DNA from 4 places in the Paenibacillus sp. ICGEB2008 genome. Region 3 is predicted to be linked to each of the others. Evidence: predicted binding sites of a transcription regulator. Region 3 holds the regulator's gene; each other region holds the start of a gene.
What was found. Region 3 encodes Rex, which represses fermentation and respiration genes when NADH is low (regulators of the CRP and FNR family bind a similar motif). Its sites were predicted from a motif close to TTGTGAAATATTTCACAA; they were not measured.

Region 1: C400_RS0100090 (cytochrome ubiquinol oxidase subunit I) is a predicted target of Rex. The motif match lies at 1,779-1,796, and genes of this name have one in related genera.
Region 2: nirB (nitrite reductase large subunit NirB) is a predicted target of Rex. The motif match lies at 1,628-1,645, and genes of this name have one in related genera.
Region 4: C400_RS0105215 (DoxX family membrane protein) is a predicted target of Rex. The motif match lies at 1,868-1,885, and genes of this name have one in related genera.

What each region holds. Positions count from the first base shown of each region.
Region 1 is NZ_AMQU01000001.1:20,888-24,105, forward strand. Features, by position in the region: gene cydB (cytochrome d ubiquinol oxidase subunit II) at 1-318, opposite strand, end outside; gene C400_RS0100090 (cytochrome ubiquinol oxidase subunit I) at 305-1,711, opposite strand; gene C400_RS0100100 (response regulator transcription factor) at 2,118-3,218, opposite strand, start outside.
Region 2 is NZ_AMQU01000034.1:2,161-5,378, reverse strand. Features, by position in the region: gene C400_RS0125385 (spore germination protein) at 1-1,434, opposite strand, end outside; gene nirB (nitrite reductase large subunit NirB) at 1,752-3,218, shown strand, end outside.
Region 3 is NZ_AMQU01000016.1:214,400-217,617, forward strand. Features, by position in the region: partial or broken gene dinG (ATP-dependent DNA helicase DinG) at 1-1,208, shown strand, start outside; gene C400_RS0115930 (redox-sensing transcriptional repressor Rex) at 1,236-1,889, shown strand; gene C400_RS0115935 (amidohydrolase) at 1,876-3,177, shown strand; gene C400_RS0115940 (cell wall elongation regulator TseB-like domain-containing protein) at 3,215-3,218, shown strand, end outside.
Region 4 is NZ_AMQU01000007.1:52,197-55,414, reverse strand. Features, by position in the region: gene C400_RS0105225 (DUF47 domain-containing protein) at 1-458, opposite strand, end outside; gene C400_RS0105220 (DUF3048 domain-containing protein) at 647-1,741, opposite strand; gene C400_RS0105215 (DoxX family membrane protein) at 1,992-2,510, shown strand; gene C400_RS0105210 (hypothetical protein) at 2,894-3,218, shown strand, end outside.

The sequences.
Region 1 (3,218 bases), on a different contig from region 3:
GGCCTTGCCCCGGAACTCAAAGGAGACTCCTCGCAAGATCAAACCTAGCAAAATAAACACAAATACCAGATAATATCCGCTAAACATCGTTGCATAAAAATGCGGAAAAGCGGCAAACATCGCACCTGCTGCTGTAATCAGCCACACTTCGTTGGCATCCCAGAATGGACCAATCGTATTGATCATCAAACGTTTTTGTTGGTCATTACGCGGCACTAATCCCGTAGCCATCCCTACGCCAAAATCAAAGCCCTCTAGAAAAAAGAAGCCTGTAAACAGCACAGCGATCAATAAGAACCATAAATCATTTAACGACAATGCTGTCACCCCCTTGAGCAAATGGATCATGAATTACCGTATGCTGATGCGGCTCCATATCTGGGCCTTTACGAGCGGTACGAGCAAACAGGAATGCCAATACACCCGTTAAAATGAGATACAACGTCGTAAATGCAATCAGTGAGAACAACACTTCTCCTGCTACAACGGTAGGTGAAACAGAATCTTTCGTTTGCAGCAAACCAAATACAGTCCACGGCTGACGTCCCATTTCTGTCATGATCCAGCCCGCGGTATTGCCAATGAATGGGAGCGATATCCCCCACAGCATAAGACGGAAGAACCAACGATGGGAGCCCTCCAATTTTTGTCGAAAACTCAGATAAGCTCCGTACAGAGCAAGTGCAATCATGGCACATCCTGCCGCAATCATAATGCGGAAGCTCCAGAAGGTCGTACGAACAGGCGGAATATAATCACCCGGACCGTAGGTCTTTTCATACTGTGCTTGAAGCTCCTTCATACCAGGCACAGAGCCGGAAAACTTGCTATACGACAGAAAGCTCAGTGCAAACGGAACCTTAATCTCAAAGGTATTTTCCTGCTTATCAGGATCAATATTGGCAATAACCGTCCAAGGCGCTGGATCGCCACTGTCTCCCCACAGAGCTTCACTGGCTGCCATCTTCATGGGCTGTGTTTTGATCAAATATTGAGCTTGTCCATGACCAAACAAAGGAATAGCAATGGCACAGATTAATGCAACAATAATGCTCAATTTAAAAGAAGGTTTAAAGAAGTCCATATTCTTTTTATGCATCAGCTTCCAAGCACTAATCCCTGCTACGAGGAAAGCTCCAGTTGCAATAGCAGCAAAGATGGTGTGAGGATACTCCCACAAAAGCTGCTCGTTCGTTAACAAAGCAGCAAAATCCTGCATTTCTGCCCGCCCATTTACAACCCCGTATCCCACGGGACGTTGCATGAATGAATTAGCAGCCAAAATCCACAAAGCCGAAAGCATCGTACCGATCGCTACTAGCCACATACAAACTAAATGGACAGTCTTGGATAGTCTTTCCCAGCCGAATACCCACAGGCCGATAAAGGTTGATTCCAGAAAAAATGCAAGCAATGCTTCAATGGCTAGCGGTGTGCCAAATACATCACCGACAAAACGGGAAAAGTCCGACCAATTCATTCCGAACTGGAACTCCTGCAAAATTCCGGTGACTACCCCTAGCGCAAAGTTAATCAGCAGAAATGTTCCCCAGAATTGAGCCATTTTTTTGTACAATTCTTTTTTCTTGATAACATACATAGTCTCCATAATTGCCACTAACAGCGACAATCCAATGGAGATCGGCACATAAACAAAATGAAGAATCGTAGTGGTTGCAAACTGCAACCGTGCCAAATCCAATACGTCCATGATGCTGCTCCTCCTCTGTACTTCCCTTAACAATGATTTAATGTTTGTGATCTGAAGTCTTTTATATTTGTGATTGTATTCACATTATTACATATGAAACCGTCACTTTTTTTGGAAATGACTCACTTAGCTAACTTCCCCATGGTTGCCATAACCGGGCTTCAGATTATCCCCATTATATAGAATAAATTTAAATGAAATTGAATCAAAAATGTGAACATCGTGTCAAAGTTGTGTCATAACGATGGCTTTTCTACGAAAATGCTCTAAAATCCATAATCAATGTGACATTTTCTATTGATCCGTCTTTTTTTTAATATATAAAAAAAAGAGCCTCTCTTCATTCGGAGGATATACCTCCGACATCTGCAAGAGAGACTTCATAACGTTAAACCTAGGGAATCGATCAACAGCCATCTGTTCCTCCGTTCTTTTGGACCTGATTACGGTAGGAGGAAGGTGACATTCCAACATACTTTTTAAATTTACTATGAAAATAATCTGCATTCGCATACCCCACGCGGCCCGCCACTTGGTGTACCTTAATCCCCTGTGCAAGCAATTCCCTTGCTCGCTCAATCCTTACCTTATCCAGGTAGGCATTAAAGGCCTCGCCTGTATGACTTTTGAACAGTTTGCCCAAATACCCACTATTGTAATTGAACATATCTGCCAGCAACTCCAGTCGCAAATTTTCATCATAATGACCATGTATAAAGTCAATCATTTGCTTCATGATGATCTCCTTGCCCCCCGTATCAGTCTGTCCAATCCACTGCAACACATGTTCGAGCGAGTGATCCACCAGCTCGCCCAATGTTGAATAGGCATATACATTGGTAATCAAGTTGGAATGCTCCTCCAGCACGGTCCGGCTGTGTTCCTGTCCAGCTGCATATTTGTTCAGTGCGAGTGTGAATGTCTGAGCGAAGGCCGCCTTGATTGCAGATTCTGTACGATAAATCTGGGGAAATTGGACTTCCATGTCCTTAATGACACGGGTCGCCGCTCTACCATTAGCCATATCCAGCGCGTAGTACAGCTTTTCTGCATAACGCATGGGATCATCTGGGGCTCTGTCAGACGCTTCATCCATATGAGCAGGGACTGTCTCCCATTCATGTAGGTCGCCGGGAAGCATGACTCTTTCTGCCCGGAACAAAAACGTACGCTCCAATAATCGTAACGCCTGCTCAAAAGATTTGGGGATATCCTTAAGAATGTCTACCGGAGCGCCGGCAGCCCCATAGATTTCATTTACCCACGGTTTTAGCTCCTGTCGCCATGCAGCCAGCAACTGAACAGCATCTTTTTCCGTTTTTAACATGGCGGGAAGCAATAGGCCCGTATATATTCCAGTCTCAAACACAATGCCTCTACCCTGTTCACGACACAATTCGGCCAGCCGCTGCTTTGCTGCCAGCTGCCGGGCTTGCCGATCCCAGTCAGGTATACGCAAATCCAGCAAAACCACCTGATAGCTACTCCAGTCCAAGGCTGGTAACGC
Region 2 (3,218 bases), on a different contig from region 3:
TCCGACAAAACGCAAAAGACGCAAGGTAATGCCCGCACTGTATGTCGGTATCGAAAACGATGAAATGGCAGTAACCGCAACCACAATCACTAGGAATGGACTAACGATGCCCGCATTTACAGCTGCGTCGCCGATGACCAAGCCTCCCACAATGCCCATCGCAGGGCCAATGGGTTTGGGCAGGCGAATGCCGGCCTCTCGTAGAATTTCGATAGAGATTTCCAAAATCATGACCTCTATAACGGATGGGAATGGGACGCCTTCACGGGTTTCGATAATGCTAATGACCAGCTTGGTCGGAATTAAACCGGGATGAAACGATATAAAAGAAATGTACAGAGCAGGCCCCATAAGCGCTATAAAAGCCCCGCTAAATCGTAGCAGACGTAATAGTGTCCCCGGAATCCATCGCTCATAATAATCCTCGGGAGATTGAAGCAGCATACTGAAGGTCACCGGGACAATAAGTGCAAAGGGGGTACCATCCAGTAAGATCGCAATTCTTCCTTCCAACAAGGCATTAATGACACGGTCGGGACGCTCTGTGTTATGAGCCTGTTGGAATGGACTTAAATAATTGTCTTCGATAAGTTGTTCCACATACCCGGATTCCGGTAAAAAATCCATGTCTATTTTTGATATTCTGCGGCTTATTTCTTCAAGCAGATCCGGATTCACAATATCCTTTATATACGCGATAACCAGATCCTTTTTGATTCTGCTTCCCACTTGGAATTTCTTCATTTCCAGACTTTTATTTAACCCTTGGCGTCGAAGCATCGAAGTGTTTTCACTCAATACTTCCGTAAAACCGATTCTGGGACCCCGAAGCAATGCTTCAGAAGTTGGCTCATTGACGGAGCGAATAGCGCCGTTAGGCGGGCCCACCAGTAGCGCTTCCTTCATTCCTTCAATTAATAAGGCGGTATGACCTAAAAGGATGAACTCGTACAGATCCTCCATACAGGTAACTTCACTAATTTGCGTAAGTGGCATCAGGCTTTCTTTTATAAAAGAGTTACTTAACCCTTCCGGTTGTTCCTGTTGATCCTGACCCTGCTGGCCCTCAAACATCAAGACCTCTAATACCTGCTCGCTCATAAGCTTTTCATCCTGCATACCATCTATGAAGACTAACATGGACCGAGCATGAAATTTCTTCACCATAAACTCACGAAAATGCACATCACTATTTTCGCCTATAGCTTCACGAATTGCCTGTAAGTCGGAATCATAATTTCCTGTAATTTTAGAGCTCGGTTCATGCTGCTGATCCATGGGACCTTCGTTATGTTTGGATTTGGCTCCCTTACTGCCGACAAACGAATAAATCGAGGTGTTTATATAATAAATTCCTAAAGGAATAATCAACGCGAGACCAGCTTGAAAGAGTGTACTCCAGCTAGGAAAATAAGAAATGATTTTAGACCACATGATGATTACCTCCAAGCAATTCAATTCATTCTCCCATAAGATACAAGTTGTTCATAAAGTATTCCTTATAACGGTTGTATTTACGCATGAATTGGAAAGATTCATTCGATGACACTGCTATGATTCCCGGTCCTTACCTTAATCCCTTGAAATAGAATAGGGAAATCCCTAAATATTCATAATTTTAACTACATTGTGATTGAAATCACATATAGACCTATCTGCTGTATTAGAATAGAAGCATAAACAATATTCATTAGAAACGTAGAGATGTCGTCGGATAGGAAGTAGCGTCGAATGAATGGAGGAACCGGTATATGATAAACAGTAAAAAGAAGCTTGTGGTTATAGGGAACGGGATGGCTGGTATCAATACGGTCGAACAAATTTTAAAATTAACAGATAAATATGAAATTACAGTCCTGGGAAGTGAGCCGCATCCGAACTATAACAGGATCATGCTCTCTTATGTGTTGGAAGGTAGTAAAACAATAGATGATATTATACTGAACGATTTGCAATGGTATGCGGATCAAGGAATTACTTTATATACAGGAAAAATGGTTAAAAGCATCGACGGTGAGCACAAGAAGATTCGCACCGAAGACGGACTGGAAATTGACTACGACGTGGCTTTGGTAGCTACCGGCTCACAATCGTTTATTCTGCCTATTCCGGGTAAAGAATTACCAGGCGTTATTGGTTTTCGGGATATCGCCGATTGCTCAGCCATGCTGGAAGCGGCAAAGACCTATAAAAAGGCGGCTGTCATTGGCGGAGGTCTATTGGGGCTGGAGGCAGCTAAAGGCTTGGTCAACCTAGGAATGGATGTTACGGTCGTTCACTTAATGGAAGATTTGATGGAACGTCAGCTGGACCGGGAAGCGTCTGCGATGTTGAAAGCAGAACTGGAACGCCAGGGAATCAAGTTTGCTATGCAAATGCAAACTGCGGAGGTGTACGGTCAAGATCGGGTACAAGGACTGCGCTTCTCGGATGGAAGTGAGCTGGAAGCGGATTTGGTCGTAATGGCCGTCGGAATCAAGCCTAATATCCAGGTAGCTGTGGAAAGTGGTATGGAAACGAACCGTGGGATTGTGGTCGATGATTTGATGAAAACATCCTTGCCGGATGTATATGCCGTAGGGGAATGTGTTGAACACCGTGGGGTCTGCTACGGTCTGGTAGCTCCGCTGTTTGAACAGGGAAGTGTAATTGCCAAACATTTGGCAGGCGCGGATACCGAAGGTTATGCAGGATCGGTAGTTTCCACTAAGCTCAAAATTTCAGGGGTGGATGTTTTCTCAGCTGGTGAATTCATAACCCAGCCTGAACATACGGTGATTGTAGCAAAGGATGAGTGGAAGCGCACATACAAAAAAGTGCTGCTTCGTGATAATAAAATTGTGGGGACTGTACTGTTCGGCGATGTGAGCGAATCTGCTAGTCTTCAAAAGTATGTGCGTCAGCAAACGCCAATGACAGATGAAATATATGGACAGCTTATGGGTACTGGATGCAGCAATCACGGGGCGAAAACATCATCCGCTGAAACGATGGCCGATGACGAAATTGTGTGTGGCTGTAACGGTGTAACTAAAAAGGCGATTGTGGATGCAATTAATGAAAATGGACTAACCACAGTCGATGAAATTAAGGCATGTACCGGAGCTACGCGTTCCTGTGGTGGATGTAAGCCAGTTGTTGAGCAAATTTTGCAATATGTTCTTGGAGACAGCTTCAAGACGTCAGCCAAGCAAGGAATATGTGGTTGTACAACATTG
Region 3 (3,218 bases):
TGCCACACCGGGTGAAACAGGACAATTTTCTTCGCGTCTCAAACCGTCGGCCAAGCCTGCAAAGTGGGATCAAGCGGCGGCGTTGGAAAATCAGCTTTATGTAACGTTGAGTGAAATTTTGCGCAAGGGCGACAAGCTGATGCTGGATGTCAAGGAAGAACACGACGATTATGCGGCGGATAGTCTCATTACAGATATCACGGGTCTGCTTAAGGATTTGGCGGGGATTAGGGAAAATTTACGCTTCTTTATACGACTCGATGATGAAACAACCGTATATTGGCTCGAAGCGAGTGGGCAATTCCGTAGTAAATCATTGCAATTTTATGCAGTGCCCGTCGATGTGAGCCGCCAGTTGAAAGAAATGTTTTTTGACAAAAAAAAGAAGTATTATCCTGACATCTGCTACTTTATCGGTAGATAAGTCGTTTCAGTACATGACCGATCAACTCGGCTTGCAGGAGGCCGCGGATCAAGGACGATTAATGACGTCACAGCTCCCATCACCTTTTAATTACAGGGATCAGGTGTTGCTAGTCATTCCGCGAGACTTTCCGAGTGTGAAGGGCAGTGTAGGGGATGCACATTTTGTAGAGATGCTTGTTAGCTCTCTAGGAGCGACTGCCCAAGCGACGCGGGGGAGAATGCTCGTTCTGTTTACTTCCTATCGGATGCTCCGGCAAGTGTATGAGCCACTCAAAGAGGCGTTAGCATCCAGCGATATTACCGTGTTAGGACAAGGTGTAGACAGTGGGAGTCGGAGCAAGCTAACCCGTCGTTTTCAGGAAGCCAAGGCTTCTGTATTGCTGGGAACCAGCAGCTTCTGGGAAGGCGTCGATATTCCAGGGAAGGCTTTGACTTGTCTGGCCATCGTTCGCTTGCCGTTTCAACCGCCCAATCACCCGTTACTGGAGGCAAAAAGCGAGCTGCTCCAGCAGCAGAAGAAGAATCCATTTATGAAGCTGTCTGTACCACAAGCAGTTATTCGCTTCAAACAGGGATTTGGGCGATTGGTACGTACAGCGAGCGACCACGGAGTCGTTATCGTTTACGATACGCGTGTGATCGAATCCTATTACGGAAAGCACTTTTTGTACTCGTTACCGGGACCAAAAATGGAGCATATGCCATCGGAGCAAATGGTGCCCCGCATCGCCGAATGGCTCCAATCCGCCCCGGAGACAGAGGCACAACGGACGGACACCTAAAGTCCGTTACAATTAGGGGGAGCAAGTATGAAATCAGATAAAATTTCAGAGGCTGTCGTACGGAGATTACCCGTATATTTACGTTATCTGAATGCACTGCACAAACGGGAGGTGGCTACGGTCTCTTCTCAAGAGCTGGGACAGAGGTTAGATTTGAATCCGGCCCAAATTCGTAAAGATCTTGCCTATTTTGGCGATTTTGGTCGGAAGGGCATCGGTTACGATGTTTCTTATCTAATTGAGAAAATACGCCATATCCTGAAAATCGACCAGCAAATTAATGTAGTATTGGTCGGAGCGGGTAATCTGGGTCAAGCCCTATCGAACTATAATGCTTATTTAAAAGACAATATGAAGATTGTGGCGGTTTTTGATGCGTTCCCGGATAAGGTTGGGACCAGAATCAATACTTTGGTCGTACAGCCGATGGATGAACTGGAAGCGACTGTGAAAGAAAAAAATATACGAATCGGGATTATTACTGTACCTGATTTTGAGGCACAGCACGTAGCTGATAGGCTGATTGAGAGTGGAATTGGAGCGATTTTGAACTTTGCACCTATCATTCTTAAGGCACCGGCTAACATTCGGATACATGCCACAGACTTTACAACTGATTTGCTTAGCCTCGCTTATTATCTGGAGGACGGAAAGGAAGAAGCACAATATGACAGTGAATAAATGGATGATTAAAAACGGCTCGTTTGCCGTGAATGGACCCGAGGCTGGGGTAATCCATGGTTTTATGATTGTGGAGGATAGCCGTATTACTTACATTGGCGAGACTTTGCCTGCGGGTGAGGAAGAGACAGAAGCAATCGACGGCAAGGGGTTATTGTTTTTACCTGGTCTGATCAATACTCATGGTCATGCGGCGATGTCTCTGCTGCGAGGGTATGGAGATGATTTGGCACTTCAAGTGTGGCTTCAGGAAAAAATGTGGCCTATGGAAGCCAAGTTTACATCTACGGATGTGTACTGGGGAACTTCTTTGTCAGTGCTGGAAATGCTGAAAGGTGGAACCACGACTTTCCTGGATATGTACGATCATATGGATGAGGTGGCTCGTGTAGCTGAAGAGTCGGGCATTCGTGCAAGCTTGATGCGTGGAGCCATTGGACTCTGTTCAGAAGAAGAACAGCGGATTAAGCTAGCTGAGGCCGTGACTTTTGCGCGTAACTGGCATGGAAAAGCAGACGGACGTATCACAACAATGATGTCTCCTCATGCCCCATACACATGCCCGCCTGCGTTTATTGAGAAATTTGTTCAAGCAGCACATGATCTCGATTTACCATTGCATACGCACATGTCCGAGACGATCGCCGAAGTTGAACAAAACGTACGCGACTACGGCTTGCGTCCAGTTGCACACTTAGATAAGCTTGGCTTTTTCTCCCGTCCTTCACTTGTTGCCCACGGCGTTCACTTGAACGACGAAGAAATAGCTTTATTGGCGGAACGGGGTGTGGCGGTATCGCATAATCCAGGCAGCAACTTGAAGCTGGCAAGTGGTGTAGCTAGAGTGCCTGAATTGCTGCGTGCAGGAGTTACTGTTTCACTTGGAACAGATGGTCCTGCCAGCAATAATAACTTGGATATGTTCGAGGAAATGCGTCTGGCGGCACTCATTCACAAGGGAGTATCTGGCGACCCAACGGCAGTTCCTGCAAATGAAGCACTACGTCTGGCAACAGAGTATGGTGCAAAGTCGATTGGTTTAAAAGAGGTAGGAGCGCTGGCGGCAGGCAATAAGGCTGACTTTATCGCGCTAGATCTGGATCAGGCCCATTTCTTGCCGCGTACAGATCTTATTTCGCATGCCGTATACTCTGCAAGTGCCAAAGACGTGGCTCATGTGTGGGTAGACGGCCGTCAGATTGTGAAAAATGGCGAATGCCTGACGATGGACGAGGAACGTATCAAACATGAGGCACAAGCCGCCTTTGAAGGGCTGCTGTCGCGCTAATTTAGGTGTCACATCCCCTTAGAGAGGAAGCACAGGTTTGA
Region 4 (3,218 bases), on a different contig from region 3:
TCATCCCCCTGATTTTCCAAATCATTCAGGCGAATGGTGTATTCACGAATAGCCAGCAATTTTTTCTGTGAAAGCAAATGTACAGCCTTTTGAATTTCGTAAGCTGATTGACGCAAAATATCAGCGAACTGCACAATATACTCGTCCGGCTCTGTAATGTTGTACATATAAAAACGAGAGGCTGTCGCTTCAAGACCGTCCAGCACATCATCCATGGTCGTTGTCAGTTCCATGATGTCGTCGCGTTCGAGCGGCGTAATGAAGGTCTTGTTCAACTCAGTAATAATCGTGTGTGTGTAATCATCACACTTATTTTCATACTTCTTCATCTCATTGGTAAACAAAGTCACATCTTGAAGATTTGAAGTATGTTGGGCAAAATAATCGGCTGCTTGCACGATCGTATCTGCCATATTTTCCAACGTCTCGAAGAATATATCCTTTTTCTTCAATCTCATAACGATTACCCCTTTACGAAAATATCCGCAACCTGTTTCGACTGCAATAGACAACCTTTGCTATCTTATCACACTCATCAATGTTTTTGTAATGTTTGTAAAAGCAAATTTCTAGATATACGTATACAATGCCCGACATGGAAGGTCATTATCCGACAATTTTTCCCTAAAAAGGAGTATTACGTTTTCTAATTTGCTTCTATTGTTACATGTTCGGCTAGTGAAGTATCTGCAGGTACCACATGTATATAGGATGTACCTGGCGTTAACGGGATTTCAACCCCATTTTTCATAAACCGAATCGCATCGCCAGATATATGCTGCCATTCAGCACGTATTAGCTTTCCTTGTTGAAACACCATGGCTTCTCCGCTACCGTCCAGCTCAACACTTAGTCTACCTACATCATCCAACGTTCGATGCCTCGTGCTCATCACAATCACATTGGCCGCTGAGAGCTGTTGATTATTATTTTGATCTAGATGTGACTTTTCGTTCACAAAACGCTTATATCGTTGATCAGCTGGATCATAGGTATAAGATACGCGATAGCTTTTTAACAAAAATCGGATGTGCAAAGAGGCAACACTCTCGTCCACCATAACTGGAGTTTCGCCAGTTTTAAGATAACGATATACTGGAACCTCCGTCTGCTTGGCATACCCTTTGCTATCGCTTCCTTTACGCAGTCTGCTCACATCTGTGTATAAATTATGTGGAGGACGACGATCTTTGCTTCGCCAGAAGTAAGCCCCTCCATTTGAAATCTCGTCCAGATGCTCCTTCCGCTGCTGCTGTAAAATCGCATAGGCATCTGTACTTCCCCCTGCATGTATCGGCAACGCACCATAGGTTTCGCCCAGTTCAATCAAATACGGTCGGATGCTGCGGACCGGACCGATCTTCACATCACCACCATGACTTTGGAAAAAAGCTACCAAACGGGTAATTCCGCCTTCTGCAAGAACCTCATATACCATGTCTGCCTGGCTAAGCCCCGCCTGTGGACGCGCAGCCGGAGCATTGTTAATCATGACAGCCAGCGGCCGCTCTATAACAGACTGCTCCACCGGAAGCCCGGTAAGCGGAGCTGTAAATGCCGGAACAGATGGCTCCTTAGGCGGTTCAAGCACCTTTTTCTCTGTTACTTGCTGGGTCGGTTTGGGAACGGATTCAGATTCACCCGTATTGGACAAAGCAGAACAAGACATCATTGTCATGCATAACAGAGCTGAGGCCATCACACGCAGCCAATGATTTCGTTGAGACATGGGCCCGGACAAGTTCATCCCTCCACATAGTTATTTTTCTCATTATAAGCTTTATTTCCTGTTTTTGTCTTGATTGAGGCATTACCTCTCTATAGAATACTTATCTGAAGACATTAAAATTTAAAAAATATTTAGACTTTGTGATTTTTATCACAAATAACTGTAACTGAACCTAATACAATAAAGGTGTAGCAAAGATGATCATCCCAAACAAAATGAAATACAACCCATCATTATAGATTAAGAAAGAGGAGTGGTTTAAATGTTTAACAACTGGTTACGTGAGAACAAAGTAGCAATGTGGCTGCTGACTGTAGTACGGGTTTATCTAGGTTATGAATGGATGACCCACGGACTTGAGAAGCTGACTGGCGGATTCGATGCAGGTGGATTTATCTCGGGGGCCATTGCTAAAACAGGTGGAGATCATCCCGCTGTACAAGGCTGGTGGGGATCGTTCCTTGAAGCCTTTGCTCTGCCGAATGTCGGTTTGTTCAACGTCCTGATCCCATTGGGTGAGTTCTTGGTCGGGGTTGGCCTACTGCTTGGTACATTGACTACACTGGCTACTTTGATGGCTATGGTTATGAACTTCTCGTTCCTGTTCTCGGGTACAGTAAGCACCAATGCAATCTACCTGTTGGTTGAAATCTTCCTTATCGTTGCTGGTGCAAATGCCGGAAGAATCGGCTTTGACCGTTGGGTACTGCCCTTCCTGCGTGGACTGTTTGGTAAAAATAAAGATACTTATCAAACGGACCCCAATCGAAAAATAGCTTAACTATCCAAAAAACAACCGTTATCCTCTGGCTAATGGTTGTTTTTTTGTGCAGCTATGCTGCTTCTCTTTGATGTTTTTTGCAGCTATGCTCCTTCTCTTCGGTGTTTTTTGCAGCTATGCTGCTTCTCTTTGGTGTTTTTTGCAGCTATGCTCCTTCTCTTCGGTGTTTTTGTGCAGCTATGCTGCTTGTATGTGTGACCATGCTGCCCCTCCTCTATTTAAATGAACAAAGGAGTCCTCAAGTCCACTCTGACTTGGAGACTCCTTTTTCGGATTCATCTTCCCCCACAAACGTTTACAAGTTGGATACAACATGGAATGTTCACGATACATTTACCCTGTACACTACAGTTACATCAAAGAACGCAATGGAGGGTTATAACATGAAAAAAATCACCAAAGCCTACCTCATGCTCGCAGCAGTAACTTTCACAGTACAGACGATCGGATTGGGATCTACGACATCAGCCAAAGCAGCGACATCTACTACAATATCTCTAGCAGAAGGTGTGCAACATATTTCGAAAACCTTCGAGCAGCTACTACGCCAACCAGGCAAGTTACCTCAGGCATTCACTTATTTACAAAAGCATATCCAATCCATTCCGGCCTCTCAAGCTACCATCCTAGTGCTACACTTGGAAAATGCACAGAAACAGCAATTGGATTCATATGCACAGGCCTTATATCCGACCTCTATTCAAACTA